One region of the Streptomyces sp. NPDC127068 genome, then DNA from elsewhere that is predicted to be linked to it. Evidence: riboswitches for the same ligand, from Rfam matches in the RefSeq annotation. Region 1 holds a riboswitch; the other holds the start of a gene.
The links. Region 1 has a riboswitch for glycine ahead of gcvT (glycine cleavage system aminomethyltransferase GcvT). Riboswitches for the same ligand answer to the same signal wherever they lie in the genome.
Positions count from the first base shown of each region.

Region 2: another riboswitch for glycine. It lies ahead of gcvP (aminomethyl-transferring glycine dehydrogenase); the one in region 1 lies ahead of gcvT (glycine cleavage system aminomethyltransferase GcvT).

Region 1 covers NZ_JBHXEN010000061.1:771-8,240, forward strand. The annotation lists gene ACFWIA_RS29840 (ABC transporter substrate-binding protein) at 1-1,116, opposite strand, end outside; gene ACFWIA_RS29845 (ABC transporter permease) at 1,178-2,176, opposite strand; gene ACFWIA_RS29850 (enhanced serine sensitivity protein SseB C-terminal domain-containing protein) at 2,548-3,330, opposite strand; gene ACFWIA_RS29855 (enhanced serine sensitivity protein SseB) at 3,519-4,337, opposite strand; gene ACFWIA_RS29860 (AAA family ATPase) at 4,482-5,168, opposite strand; glycine riboswitch at 5,435-5,528, shown strand; gene gcvT (glycine cleavage system aminomethyltransferase GcvT) at 5,685-6,800, shown strand; gene gcvH (glycine cleavage system protein GcvH) at 7,039-7,419, shown strand; gene glyA (serine hydroxymethyltransferase) at 7,441-7,470, shown strand, end outside.
Region 2 covers NZ_JBHXEN010000060.1:33,568-41,037, forward strand. The annotation lists gene ACFWIA_RS29765 (hypothetical protein) at 277-855, shown strand; gene ACFWIA_RS29770 (DUF5999 family protein) at 1,234-1,440, shown strand; gene gcvP (aminomethyl-transferring glycine dehydrogenase) at 1,562-4,447, opposite strand; glycine riboswitch at 4,618-4,715, opposite strand; gene ACFWIA_RS29780 (PRC-barrel domain-containing protein) at 4,827-5,225, shown strand; gene ACFWIA_RS29785 (DNA polymerase IV) at 5,241-6,608, opposite strand; gene ACFWIA_RS29790 (MerR family transcriptional regulator) at 6,668-7,303, opposite strand.

The DNA of each region.
Region 1 (7,470 bases):
GGCCATCGGGCCGCCGCGCGCGGTCTGGAGCGACTTGTGGTCGGCGCCGTAGATGACGGCCTTGCGGCACTCGATGTTGTCGAACGGGGCGACCGACTGCGGGAACGCCGCGTACCGGATGAATCCGGAGACCGGGTTGTCGAGGTTGCCCTTGTGGCTCTTGAGCGCCTTGATGCGGCCCTGCGGGGACAGACCGGTCTGGTTGATGTCCAGGTGGTAGTCACCGGCGAGGATGCGGTTGTCCATCTCGTTGGCGTTCGAGAAGAAGTTCACCGTGATCTTGTCCGGCAGTGCCTTGCGCACCGGGTCGGAGGACTGCTTCCACTCGGTGTTGCGGACGAGGGTGACCTCCTTCTTCGGCGTGTACGAGGCGAACTTGTACGGGCCGGAGGAGAACGGCTTGAGGCCGTACTTGGACTTGGTGTCCTTGTCCTGGCGGACCGGCGAGGCCGAGGTGAGCGCGAGCATCTCCTCGAAGTCGCTGTTGGCCGTGGGGAGTTTGAAGACGATGGTCTTGTCGTCGGGCGTCTCGATCGCCTTCAGGCCGAGCTTGTCCGCGGACTTGTCCTTGTACGGGCCCGGGTACTCGCCCTTGGGGTCGAGGACGTCCTTCAGGTAGATCGGACCGCCGGCCAGCACGTCCTGCGCCCACACGCGCTCGATGCCGTACTTGACGTCCTTGGAGGTGATCGGTTTGCCGTCCTCCCAGGTGATCCCGTCCCGCAGCGTGTACGTGTACGTCTTGCCGTCGTCGCTGATCTCGGCGCGCGCGGTCGCGAGGTCCGGGGTCAGGTCGGAGCCGTCCTTGCCGGGCTCGGTCTTGCTGGTGACGAGCTGACGGCTGTAGTAGCGCATGAAGTTCCACGCGAAGCCGTAGTACGCCCGGGTGGTGTCCCACGAGTCGGCGTCCTGGGCGCCCGCGAACTTGAGCGTGCCGCCCTTCTTGGTGGCGGCGCTGGCGACCTTGTTGTTGGCCGCGTCGAAGCCCGCGGCCTTGCCGCCCTTGCCATCGTTGTCGTCGCTGCCGCCGCCGCACGCCGCCGTGGCCAGCAGTGCCGCGACCACGGCCGTCGCCGCCGCGATCTGCTTGCGCCGTCCTCTGCTGTGGGTAGTCACGATGTCGGTTCCTCCGTGTGATCGTGGCCCGCCGGTGACGGGCCCTTGGGGGTACGGCAGTTCAGCGGGAACCCTTGGGGTCGAGCGCGTCGCGCACGCCGTCGCCGAAGAGGTTGAACGCGAGGACTGTGATGAAGATCGCCAGGCCCGGAATGACCATGTACATCGGGTCGGACTCGTAGTAGTTCACGGCCAGGGAGAGCATGTCGCCCCAGGAGGAGGTGGGTGGCTTGACGCCGACACCCAGGAAGCTGAGGGCCGCCTCCGTGAGGATGTTGGTGGGGATCATCATCGTCATGTACACGATAATCGGAGCCACCAGATTGGGCAGCAGCTCCTTGAAGAGGATGTAGAACCGTCCGGCCCCGAGGCTGCGGGCGGCCTCCACGTACTCGCGCTCGCGCAGCGAGAGGGTCTGCCCGCGGACCACCCGGCCCACGTAGGGCCAGCCGAAGAACCCGATCACCAGGATCATCACCAGCACCCGGACGCCGGTGCCGGTCAGTCCCAGCATCTCGTTCGGCATCACGGAGACCAGGGCGATGATGAACAGCAGTTGCGGGAAGGACAGCAGCAGGTCCATCGCCCGGCTGATCAGTGCGTCCAGCCAGCCGCCGAAGTACCCGGCGAGCACCCCGAGGACGGTGCCGATCGCCACCGCGACCAGCGCGGACGCGAAGCCGACCAGCAGCGAGATCCGCGCCCCGTGCACGATCCGGGCGAAGATGTCGCGACCGTTGACGGGCTCGACCCCGAACCAGTGGTCACCGCTCATGCCGCCGAACGAACCCACCGGGGTCGACATCAGCGGGTCGATCAGATCCTCGTGGTAGGCGTTCGGGTCCTCGCCGTAGAGCTTGGTGATCAGCGGGGCGAACACCGCGACCAGGATCAGCATCACCACCACGGCGCCCCCGAACAGGGCGAGTTTGTCGCGTTTCAGACGCTCCCAGGCGATGCGCCCGAGCGAGCGCCCCTGCACCGCCTCCCCCTGGGCCGCGACCTCCGTGGCGACCGACCCGGCCGCCTCGGCGGTCGGCTCGTGCAATGGTGCCGTCATCGTGACAGAGACCCCTCTTCTCAACCGGCGGCGACCGACCCACGGTTGCCGGTGGCGACGTGCGGCGGTACGTCGTACGCGAGGGCTGGGCACCCCGTGCGACGGGGTGCGTGACCTCTGGTGCGGGAGTCTTCATCGCGGTTGCGATCCGTAGCCAGACCTCGCCCTGAATGGATGCGCAACCGTGATCCGGGCTGAGGGGTTCCGTTATCCGAACGGCCGATAACGCACCCCGGACGGGAGACCGTTGGGGCTCCAGAGCGCACGCGCGTAGATCTGTGCGACGGGTGACCACAGATGCCCCACGGAGACCGAAAGGGAACAAGGGGCCCACAGCGCCCGGGAGGCGACAGACCGGGAGGGAGGGTGCGTCAGCGGGGCGGGTAACCGTACCCGGCGGTAGGAGTGACCGGAGCGACGTGTGATTCGCGATCGTAGAACGGCCGGGCGTTCGCCCTCAGCCACATCGCGACGGGGTCGTACGCGTCGGCGAGGGCGACCGTGGACACCGCGAGCCCCTCGGGCACCGCACCGATCGACTGCTGCATCATCGTCCGCACCGCGTCGACGGACTGCGGACCGCTGTCGTACACGTCCAGCCCGATCGCCAGGTACGGGGCACCCAGAGCCGGCTGCACCCAGGCGCGACGCAGGGTGCGCACCACCGAGGTGCGGTGCGCGTTCTGCCCCAACACGGCGTAGAACTGCGGGATTTCGATGGCCGGCTCGGAGATCCGGAGCGGCCCGGCGGGCTGGCGGTCCAGACCGGTGGCGATCCGCCGCAGGTCGAGCCACGGGATGCCGACGCCGCCGCCCGGGGTGTGCGGATTGAGCCAGAGGCCGTACCGGTCGGGGTAGAGCGCGCGCGCCACCTCTGCCACGGACACCACCTCGTACGAACGGTTCCAGCCGCTCGCGGACAGTTCCTGGGCGGAGGTCACACAGGGCGCGTAGCCGAGGCCGTCCAACTCCATGTTGCCGTACTGGGCGTCGGGCGAGCCCGGTCTGCCGTGCCACAACAGCATCCAGACCTGGCCGGAGGCGGGGTCGGCGAGGGCGTGCAACAGCGCCTCGTACGCGTCGTAGCGCCCGGGGGTCACCTGGCGCAGCATGTGCTCGATCTGCCCGGCCGCAGCCGTGCCCGACGCACTCACCCTTGACCGCCCCTTCATGACACATCGGAACAGCGCAGCGCGGTTCCGAACCCGACACGTCCGCCACGGCCCGGCGGGTGCTTCGGCCCGGCCGGACCATGGAACCAGCTTAAGCGCCGTCGCCGGGACCGATTTGACCCGACGGTCCCAGGTCCGTCACAGGTGGCGACCGCTCCGCGGCCCGGGGGTCACCGGCCCCGGACGTAGAACGGCCGCACCTGCTCGCGCATCCAGTCGGCCACCGGGTCCCGGGCGACGTCGAGGAGGATCAGGTTGACCCCCCAGGCGACGGGGGCCCGACCGAGCGCCCGACCGAGGGCGTCCAGCGGCAGTTCGCCGGCCGCCGCCTCCCCCTGGTCGAGTTCGACGCCGATGAACAGTGCGGGGTCGCCGTCCTCCACGCTGGCCAGCGCGCGACGGGCGGTGGTGACCACGCCCACCGACGCGAACTCGGCGGCTGCGGCGGTGAGGAAGTCCACCGGGTCCTCCTTCCAGTCCGGCTGGCGCAGCCGGACCCGGCCGCCGCTGCCGGGACCGTCCAGGGGGGTGCGACCGGCCCGGCAGAGCTCCGCGACGGCCGGGGGCGGCAGCGGGACGCCGACCGCTCCACCGGGGTTGAGGACGATGCCGAGTTGCGGGGGCAGCCCCCGGGCGAACTCGACGGCCGGGGCGACCGTACCGTCCATCCGGTCCCCGACGACCTGCCGGAACTGTGCGGCGGAGGTGAACACCGGGACGTACGCCTGGCCGTCGATCTCCAGGGTCGGCAGGTCCAGGGTGGCGCTGGCGGGCCCGCCGCCGTTGGGGAGCGGCACCCATATCCGGCTGCGTCCCAACACCTCCACGATCCGCGCGGCGGCGGACGGCACCCCGACGGACGCGGCGAGCACCTCCTCCAACTCGTTGGCCGGCCAACCGTCCCCGGACGAGCCGTCGGTCGTGAGGGGGGCCGGGGGGTCGTACGCCCCGGAGGGCGAGGGGTGGGGGGCCTGGGCCGGAATCTCCATCGTCAACCACCTGATCGGTACCGCGCTGCGTCTGCGCCAGGCACCCTAACGCGAAGCCGCGGGCCCGGGGCGCGGAGGCGGGCCCCGGGGTGACGGGTGGTGAGGGCGGGCCCCGGGGTGGCAGGTAGGGGGAGGCGGGGGGCGCTACCCGTCGAAGCGGATGGACCGCAGCGCTCCGCCCGCCGGACGGTCCAACAGCACCGCGGAGGTGCAACCGGACGGCAGGCTCCCGCGCTCCGCGTCCCGCACCAGGCGCCCGACCGCCCGCCGGTGCCGCGCGAAGGCGTACCGCGACACTCCGCGGCCCCGTTCGCGCTGCCCGCTGAGCGCGGTGTCCGGCGCGACGTCGAGCAGCAGCAGGTGCAGCGTCGTCCCCCGGACCCGGGCCTCGCGGGCGAGCCACCGGCGCACCCACGCCTGGGTGCCGCAGTCGTGCACCACCACGCTCGCCCCGGACCGCAGCGCCCGCCGCAGCGCAGTGAAGTGCGCGAGCCGCACCAGCGGCCGGTACAGGCCGTAGGGCAGCACGCCGGGCATCCGACGGGTCCAGCGGTCGCGGGTGTCCTGGGAGTCGATGCGGACGGCGGCGGGGACGTCGTCCGCGCGCACCGTCCGGGACATCAGGGTGGACTTGCCGCTGCCCGGGAGCCCGGACACCACGACGAGGTCACCGGGGGCGAAGCGCAGCGCGTGCGGCCCCCGGCCCGCCCGTTCCCGCAGATCACGTACGATCCCCGTGGCCCGCCCCCCGCACACCTGGGCGGCAGGTGCTCCCGACTGTTCGGGCAGCGCGACGCCCGAAGCGCTCACGTACCCCCTGGTCCTGTTCACCGTGATCGTCCCCTCCAGTCGGTCACGTGAGCCTTCCCCGTAGAGTGTAAAGAGCGGGTAATTTCGGATGCTCGTGATTTTCGTCCGGATACGGTCACGACCGCGTGACGGCCCGTGGTCGCACGGACACCCTGCGCCCCGCGGGAGCGCGGCCTCCGCCCCGACGGCCACCGCGCGTGGCCGGTGCCGGGGCGAAAGGGGCCGCCGCCCTGCCCAGGGCGGCGAATGCGTGCAATGATGTGGCCGCCAACTGCATACCGGCCGCTTGAATCCGCGCGGGAGAGCCCTCGGTCCGACCGGGGCGCCGAAGGAGCAAGTCCCTCCCTTGAATCTCTCAGGCCCAGTTACCGCGCGGGCGAGGCACATCTGAAAAGCGGATCGCAGCGCCGTGGAGCGCGCGGTCCCACCCAAGGTGCAAACCGGGCCGCCGTCCGCGGCGTGGCTCCCGGCGAACCTCTCAGGTCCCATGACAGATGGGGAGGATCACCTCGCCGTCATGCCCTGGGAGCACTATCCATGAGCACCGCCCCCCGCCGTACCGCGCTCGATGCGCTGCACCGCCTCCTCGGCGCGACCATGACCGACTTCGCCGGCTGGGACATGCCCCTGCGCTACGGCAGCGAGCGCGACGAGCACCAGGCCGTGCGCACCCGGGCCGGCCTGTTCGACCTCTCCCACATGGGCGAGATCACCGTCACCGGGCCGCAGGCCGCCCAGCTGCTGAACCACGCGTTGGTCGGCAACATCGCCACCGTCGGCACCGGCCGCGCCCGGTACACGATGATCTGTCGCGCCGACGGCGGCATCCTGGACGACCTGATCGTCTACCGCACCGGGGCCACCGAGTACCTGGTCGTCGCCAACGCGGGCAATGCGCAGACCGTCCTCGACGCCCTGCGCGAGCGGGCGTCCGGCTTCGACGCCGAGGTCCGCGACGACCGGGACGCCTACGCGCTGATCGCCGTGCAGGGCCCCGAGTCGCCCGGCATCCTGGCGGCGGTGACCGATGCGGACCTGGACGGCCTGAAGTACTACGCCGGCCTCCCGGGCACCGTCGCGGGCGTTCCCGCACTGATCGCCCGTACCGGTTACACCGGCGAGGACGGCTTCGAACTGTTCGTCGCGCCGGAGCACGCCGAGCGGATCTGGCAGGCGCTGACCGAGGCGGGAGCGGCGGCCGGACTGGTGCCCTGCGGGCTGTCCTGCCGGGACACGCTGCGCCTGGAGGCGGGCATGCCGCTGTACGGGCACGAGCTGACCGAGGCGCTGACCCCCTTCGACGCCGGGCTCGGCCGGGTGGTGAAGTTCGAGAAGGAGGGCGACTTCGTCGGCCGCGCCGCTCTGGAGGCCGCCGCCGAGAAGGCCGCGGCGAACCCGCCGCGCAAGCTGGTCGGGCTGGTCGCCGAGGGGCGGCGGGTGCCGCGCGCCGGGTTCGCGGTGGTCGCGGACGGCGCGGTGATCGGCGAGGTCACCTCGGGAGCCCCCTCCCCCACCCTTGGCCGGCCGATCGCCATGGCGTACGTCGACGCCGCGCACGCCGAGCCCGGCACGGCCGGGGTGGCCGTCGACATCCGGGGCACCCACGAGCCCTACCGGGTCGTGGCGCTGCCGTTCTACAAGCGCCAGAAGTAGCCGGCTCCGTCTGCCGCGCGCCAGCGGTACCGCGGGCCAGCGGTACCGGGCGCGAGCCGGTAGCGGCACCGTCCACGAGGCGCCAGAAGTGGGGGCCGCCGCCGTCGCCGGACCCGTCCGGCAGCGCCGCCACCGGGCGCCGCCCGGGCGGGCCTCCCGCGGGCGCGTCCAGCGCCCGTCTCGCATACCAAGACATCCCGTTCCCCAGCACTCCCCCGCGTACAGGAGAATTCCCACCATGAGCAACCCCCAGCAGCTTCGCTACAGCAAGGAGCACGAGTGGCTGTCGGCCCCCGACGGCGACGGCGTGGCGACGATCGGCATCACCGAGTTCGCGGCAGGCGCGCTCGGCGACGTGGTCTTCGCCCAGTTGCCCGAGGTGGGCCAGCAGCTGACCGCGGGCGAGTCCTGCGGTGAGCTGGAGTCGACGAAGTCGGTCAGCGACCTGTACTCCCCCGTGAGCGGCGAGGTCACGGAGTCCAACCAGGACGTCGTGGAGGACCCTTCCCTGGTGAACTCCGCGCCCTTCGAGGGCGGCTGGTTGTTCAAGGTGCGCGTCACGGCCGAACCGGACGACCTGCTCACCGCCGATGAATACACCACCTTCTCCGCGGGCTGACCCGAGACTAGGGATCATCTGATGTCGCTTCTGAACACCCCCCTGCACGAG
Region 2 (7,470 bases), on a different contig from region 1:
CTCGGAAAATATCACGAGGTCACGAAGTTGAAATCATGGCGAATGGGGAGAAAAATCCGCTGTACGCCGACCGAAACGCCCCTTGCTCACCATAATTCGATCAGCTAGGCGAATCATCAAACGAGCGCCTGTCGTATAAACTCCGCTACAGAGGCAGAGAGTTGGCGCTCGCGGCCCCGTCCCCCCGGCCGCCTCGCCCCCTCTGACCCCACGCGCTGACAGCGCCGTCCGCGCCCTTCCTGGTTCCGCCTGCCGGTGAATGAGAGGCGACCCACCATGCCGCTGGTCTTTCCCCCTGCTCCCGCGCCTGCCCTGCGCAGCGTCGTCGCGGCACTAGGTTCCCCCACGGCCGTCCGTGAGGCCAAAACCCCTGCCCTGCGCGCCGCGCAGGGCTCCGTCACAGCGGAACTGCCGCTGCCCGTCCATGTGTGGGACCGACTCGTGCCCGCATCGTCCACCACCCTCGCGGGCTGGCGTTACGTGATCCGCTGCGGTGACCAGTCCGTGGCGGCGGCGGACACCGTCCTCACCCCGGACGGCTGGGCCTTCTCCCACTTCTTCGAAGGTCCGTACATCGAGTCCACCCAACGGGCCGTCCGGCAAGCGGAGTCGCTCCCCGTCCCGTACCAGGCGCGGCTGCTGTCCGTTCCCGGGCTGTACATGCTCACGCTGTGGCTGCACGGCGACCCCACGGCCGACGCCGCCGAGGGCACCCTCGCGCCGACCGACCTGCTCATCCCCCTGGCACCGGCGCCCCCCGGCGTCACGGCGCACCGCACGCACCGCGCGGCCGAGCTGCTGCCCGCCCTGGGGAACCGCCTCACACCGGCACCCCCGCTCACGGCTCCGGCCTGAGCCCGCCGACCACCCCTCAGTCGACCGAACGACTGAACCGCAGAACGGCAGAACGGCAGAACGGCAGAACTCCCGAACGACAGACGGACGGCTCCGGTGCTCACGCAGAGCACCGGGGCCGTCCGTCTGTGCTAACAGCCCGAAAGGACTAGCCCTTTTCGACCATTCCTAACCCCCCATTCGGGCAAGCCATTTGGGCTGAACCATCCGTGCGGGTGATACGTCTCTAACGAGTAAGAACCTGCTGCCGCGAAATCCCTGCGGAATCACGCCCGTGGGGCAACACTGGGGATCAGACCGACGATACGGGGGGCGGCCATGAGCACCGAGTCCAGCCGCAGGACAGCCTTCACACCGCAGCGAAAGAACGCATCCACCATGTGCCAGCACCAGTCACCGTGCCCGACGGCGGAGTCCGCCGACCGCGAGGCCGCGCTCGCCGTGGCCCACCACCCCGAGCAGGGGTGGAGCCTGCTCTGCAACGGCGTCCTGCTCTTCGAGGACACCGGTGAACTGCTGCCCAACGGCGAGATCATCGCCCCGCACCGCCCGCTCGGGACGGACGGCGTGATGACGGCGGCGTAGACCCCCACCGGACCGGGAGCCGCACCGGTGGGGCCGACCGCATGGGCGGGGCCGACCCGGAGCACCTCCGGACCGGCCCCGCTTCCACGTCTGCGGCACGGGCCGTACGCCCGCGACGGCATCAGTCCTGGTACGCGTCCAGGGGCGGGCAGGAACAGACGAGGTTCCGGTCGCCGTACGCCTGGTCGATCCGGCGGACCGGCGGCCAGTACTTGTCCGCGGCCGACACCCCGGCCGGGAAGACGGCCTCGTCACGGCTGTACGCGTGCTCCCACGCACCGGACAGGGCGCGCGCGGTGTGCGGGGCGTTGCGCAACGGGTTGTCCTCGGCGGGCCACTGCCCCGAACCGACCTTCTCGATCTCCGCGCGAATGGCGATCATGGCCTCGCAGAACCGGTCCAGCTCGACCAGGTCCTCGCTCTCGGTCGGCTCGATCATCAGGGTGCCCGCCACCGGGAACGACATCGTCGGCGCGTGGAAGCCGTAGTCGATGAGCCGCTTGGCCACGTCGTCGACGGTGACGCCGGTGGCCTTGGTGAGGGGGCGCAGGTCGATGATGCACTCGTGCGCGACGAGACCGCCCGGACCGGTGTAGAGCACCGGGAAGTGCGGTTCGAGGCGCTTGGCGACGTAGTTCGCGGACAGCACCGCGACCTGGGTGGCCCGCTTGAGCCCCTCACCGCCCATGAGCCGTACGTACGCCCAGGAGATCGGCAGGATACCGGCGGAGCCCCACGGCGCCGCAGAGATCGGGCCGACGCCGGTCTCGGGCCCGGCCGCCGGCTGGAGCGGGTGGTTCGGCAGGTACGGCGCGAGATGGGCGCGCACGGCCACCGGTCCGACACCCGGACCGCCGCCGCCGTGCGGGATGCAGAACGTCTTGTGCAGGTTGAGGTGCGAGACGTCACCGCCGAAGCGGCCGGGCTTGGCGAGCCCGACGAGGGCGTTGAGGTTGGCGCCGTCCACGTAGACCTGGCCGCCCGCGTCGTGCACCTGCGCACAGATGTCCGCGACGTGCTCCTCGAACACCCCGTGCGTGGACGGGTACGTGATCATGAGGACGGCGAGTTGCTCGCGGTGCTGCTCGATCTTGGCCCGGAGGTCGTCGACGTCGACCTCGCCGTCGTCCGCGGTCGACACGACGACGACCTTCATCCCGGCCATGACCGCGCTCGCCGCGTTCGTCCCGTGCGCCGACGACGGGATCAGACAGACCGTGCGCTGCTCGTCACCGTTGGCCCGGTGGTAGCCGCGCACCGCGAGCAGCCCAGCCAACTCGCCCTGGGAGCCGGCGTTCGGCTGGAGGGACACCCTGTCGTAGCCGGTGACCTCGGCGAGCCGCTCCTCCAACTCGTGGATCAGCGTGAGGTACCCCTGCGCCTGCTCCGCCGGTGCGAAGGGGTGCAGCTGACCGAACTCGGGCCAGGTGACCGGCTCCATCTCGGTGGTGGCGTTGAGCTTCATCGTGCAGGAGCCGAGCGGGATCATGCCCCGGTCGAGGGCGTAGTCCCGGTCCGAGAGCCGGCGCAGGTAGCGCAGCATCGCCGTCTCCGAGCGGTACTGCCGGAAGACCGGGTGCGCCAGGTAGTCGTCGGTGCGCAGCAGCGCCTCGGGCAGGGCGTCCACGACGGACGCGTCCAGGGCCTCGACGTCGGCGTCGGCGTCGAAGGCGGTCCAGACGATGCCGAGCTGGGCCCGGGTGGTGGTCTCGTCGCAGGCGATGCCCACGTGGTCGGCGTCCACCAGGCGCAGGTTGACGCCGCCCTCCCGGGCCGCGGCGACGATCTCGGCGGCCCGGCCGGGCACCCGCGCGGTGACCGTGTCGAAGAACGCGCCGTGCACGATCTCCGTGCCCGCCGCCCGCAGGCCCTCGGCGAGGATCGTCGCGTAGCGGTGGGTGCGGCGGGCGATGATCCGCAGCCCTTCCGGACCGTGGTAGACGGCGTACATCCCCGCCATGACCGCGAGCAGCACCTGAGCGGTGCAGATGTTGCTGGTCGCCTTCTCCCGCCGGATGTGCTGTTCACGGGTCTGAAGCGCCAGCCGGTAGGCCCGGTCCCCGTCGCTGTCCACGGAGACGCCGACGAGGCGGCCCGGGAGGCTGCGGGCGAACTTCTCGTGGACGGCCATGTACCCGGCGTGCGGTCCGCCGAAGCCCATCGGCACGCCGAAGCGCTGGGTGGTGCCGACCGCGATGTCCGCGCCGAGCTCACCGGGCGGGGTGAGGAGCGTGAGGGCGAGCAGGTCGGCGGCGACGGTGACGACGGCACCGAGTGCGTGGGCCTGCGCGATGAGGGGCCGCAGCTCGCGGACCGCCCCGGAGGCGCCCGGGTACTGGAGCAGGACGCCGGTGACCCCCCGCTCGGCGACCTCGGCCGGGATGCCGGAGGACAGATCGGCGACGAGGACCTCGACCCCGGTGGGTTCGGCGCGGGTCCGGATGACGGCCACGGTCTGCGGCAGGGTGTCCGCGTCGACCAGGAAGACGCCGTTCTTGACCTTGCCGACCCGTCGCGACAGTGCCATGGCCTCGGCTGCGGCCGTGCCCTCGTCGAGGAGGGAGGCCCCGGAGGTGGGCAGTCCGGTCAGCTCCGCGACCACGGTCTGGAAGTTGAGCAGCGCCTCCAACCGGCCCTGGGAGATCTCCGGCTGGTACGGGGTGTAGGCGGTGTACCAGGCCGGGTTCTCCATGACGTTGCGGAGGATGACCGGCGGCGTGAAGGTGCCGTAGTAGCCGAGGCCGATCATCGAGCCGAGCACCTCGTTGCGGTCCGCGAGGGAACGCAGCTCGGCGAGGACCTCGGCTTCGGTGCGGGCCGCGGGCAGGTCCAGGGCCTCGGCGTTCTTGATGACCTCGGGCACCGCGGTCGCCGTCAGCTCGTCCAGCGAGCCGTACCCGACCTGCGCGAGCATCTTGGCACGGGCTTCCGCATCGGGTCCGACGTGGCGCCGCTCGAACGGGATGCCCTGTTCGAGCTGGGCGAGGGGGGAACGCTTGACTGTCATGCGGGGGCCTCCTGGTCGGCACGACCTGCGAGGGGCACCGCATTGCGGGTGCCCGGACGGCCCTCCCCCTCTGTCATCTCAACCTGAGAGCTTCACCGGGCCTGAGCCCGACTTTCACCGTCGGTGAGGGTGGGAGGCCGTCGACCTTCCGCCCTGCTTTCCAGAGTGACCTCACCCGTGCGGTACTGGGGGCCTGAGAGATTCCGGGGAGGATTTGCTCCTTCGGCGCCCCCGGTCGTCAGCCGGGGAGCTCTCCCGCACAGGGTCAACAGCCGTTTCCACCCTACCAGCGGGCCCTCGCACGGGGCTTCGAGTGGCCGCCCGTCGGAATGTGGACTTTCGTAGTGCTTACGGATGAGTTGCGACCACTGGAGGGCACGTGCAGACCGACATCGATCCGCGCAACCTGATCGGCCGCAAGGCGTTCGACCTCCACGGCACGAGGATCGGCACGGTGGACGAGGTCTACCTCGACGACGCCACGGGGGTACCGGAGTGGGCGGCGATAAGGACGGGGCTCTTCAGCCGTGACGCGTTCGTCCCGCTGGAGCCCAGCGAGCTGGTGGAGGGCACCTTGCGGGTGCCCTTCGAGCGGACCCTGATCAAGGACGCCCCGGACTTCGGCGTCGGCCGCCACCTCTCGCCCCAGCAGGAGCTGCGCCTCTACCACCACTACGGGCTGGATCTGGCGTCCCCGGGCCTGGCACCACCGGCGGTACGGGACTTCGGTGAGCTGGCCGGAGCGGGCGACGACCCCAAGCCCCCGGACGACCGCTAGGCCCCCTCTTCCGGATCAGGCCGGGTCGTCGGAGGCGGGGCGGTGCACCAGGGACACCGGGTCGGAGGGTTCGAGGGCGGGGTCGTCCACGGCGAAGGTCCGCACCCGGCCCGGCCCGGAGTACGGGGTCTCGAACCGCACCGTCACCCGCCCCACGCCGCTTCCCTGCACCCAGCCCCGCCCGTGTTCGGCGTGGTGCACGTCATGACCTGCGGCCCACGGGGCGGGCGGACGGGCGGACGCCGCGGACGCCCCCTCGGGTTCGGCGGCGGGGTCCTCGGCAGCGGCTCCGTCGGCCTCGGTCCGTGCGCCCGCCGCCTGGGCGAACAGGTCCTCCTGGGTGTAGTCGGCGAGCCCGCTCACGCCCACCCCGAGGAGGCGCACGCCCCCGGTGGTGTCCACGGAATCCAGCAGACGGGCGGCGGCCTCCCGCACCACCGCGGGATCGTCGGTGGGTCCGCGCAGCGTCTCGGAGCGGGTCAACGTCGAGAAGTCGTACCTGCGCACCTTGAGGACCACGGTCCGCCCGGAGTGTCCCGACTCCCGCAGCCGCCGCACGCACCGATCGGCCAGTCGCTGCACCTCCCACCGCACCCGCGTGCGGTCGTGGATGTCCACGTCGTACGTGTCCTCCACGGACACCGACTTCGTCTCCCGTTCGGCGACGACCGGCCGCTCGTCGTGCGCGAGGGCCATCGCGTACAGCGCAGCCCCGTGCGCCTTGCCCAGCAGCCGCACCAGTTCGTCGGCCCCGGCCTCGGCCAGTTCGCCGACCGTGGTGATCCCGGCACGCCGCAGCTGGTCCCCGGTGGCGGGCCCGACGCCCGGCAGCACCCGGACGGGCATCGGGGCGAGCAGCGCCCGCTCGGTACCGACCGGTATCAGCAGCAGCCCGTCGGGCTTCGCCTCCTCCGAAGCGACCTTGGCCAGCATCTTGGAAGCGGCCAGACCCACCGATCCGGTCAGCCCCGTGGTGGCCTCGATGTCGGCGCGCAACCGTGTCCCGACCGTGCGCGCCGACGCCTCGTCCCGGGCCGCTCCGGCGGCTTCCAGGTCGACGAACGCCTCGTCCAGGCTGAGCGGCTCCACCAGCGGTGACAGCTCCCGCAGCAGGCCCATGACGTGGTCGCTGATCTCCCGGTAGAAGGCGAAGCGGGGCACCAGGTAGGCGGCGTTCGGCGCGAGTCTCCTGGCCTGGGCCGTGGGCATCGCGGAGCGCACTCCGAAGCGGCGCGCCTCGTAGGACGCGGTGGCGACGACCCCGCGCGGGCCGATGCCGCCCACCACCACCGCCTTGCCCCGGAGGCTGGGCTTGGCGGCCTGCTCCGCCGAGGCGTAGAAGGCGTCCATGTCCAGGTGCAGGATGGTGGGCTGGTTCCTCACACCCCCGATGCTGCCCTACGGGTCTGACAACGCCCTGGTGGGCGGGGGGCGCCGGCGCGTCAGACGGCCCGGTTGCGGCGCCGGGCCAGCTCGTCCGCGGGATGGTTCCCGACCAGCGTCTCCCCCGTGTCCACGCGTTCGCCGTGCAGCTGGGACAGGGCGCTCTCGACGTCCTGCCAGACCACTCCGACGGCGATCCCGAAGATTCCCTGACCGCCCTGGAGGAGTTTGTGGACCTCGTCGGGCGAGCCGCACTCGTAGACGGTCGCTCCGTCGCTCATCAACGTCATGCGCTCCAGGTCACGGAATCCGCGCTCCCGTAGGTGCTGGACGGCGGCCCGGATGTTCTGGAGCGAGACACCGGTGTCGAGGAACCGCTTCACGATCTTGAGGACGACCACGTCCCGGAAGCTGTACAGCCGCTGCGTGCCGGAACCGTAGGCGGGTCGGACACTGGGTTCCACCAGCCCCGTCCGGGCCCAGTAGTCGAGCTGCCGGTAGGTGATGCCCGCGGCGGCACACGCCGTGGGTCCGCGGTAGCCGACCTGATGGGGTTGCCGGTCGTCGTCCTCGACGGCCGGGAGCGGACGCCCCGGCACCTGGCCGGTCCGACCGCTGTGGAGCGCGTACGGGCCGCCTTCCCCCGGAATCCGCCCGGGGGCACCCCCAGCCGTACCGTCGCCGCTGCTTCTCACGCCGACCTCCGTCCTTGACCTGCCTTCCCGACGGTAGGCAGTCACTCGGGGTGCGTCAACGATCGCCACACTCGCCACGCCGAGTGATAATCACCCTACGAGTGGTTTCCCGTGTCTGATTGCGGGAAAGGCTAGCCGAATGTGCGGAGAGGGCCGCCCCGGGTACC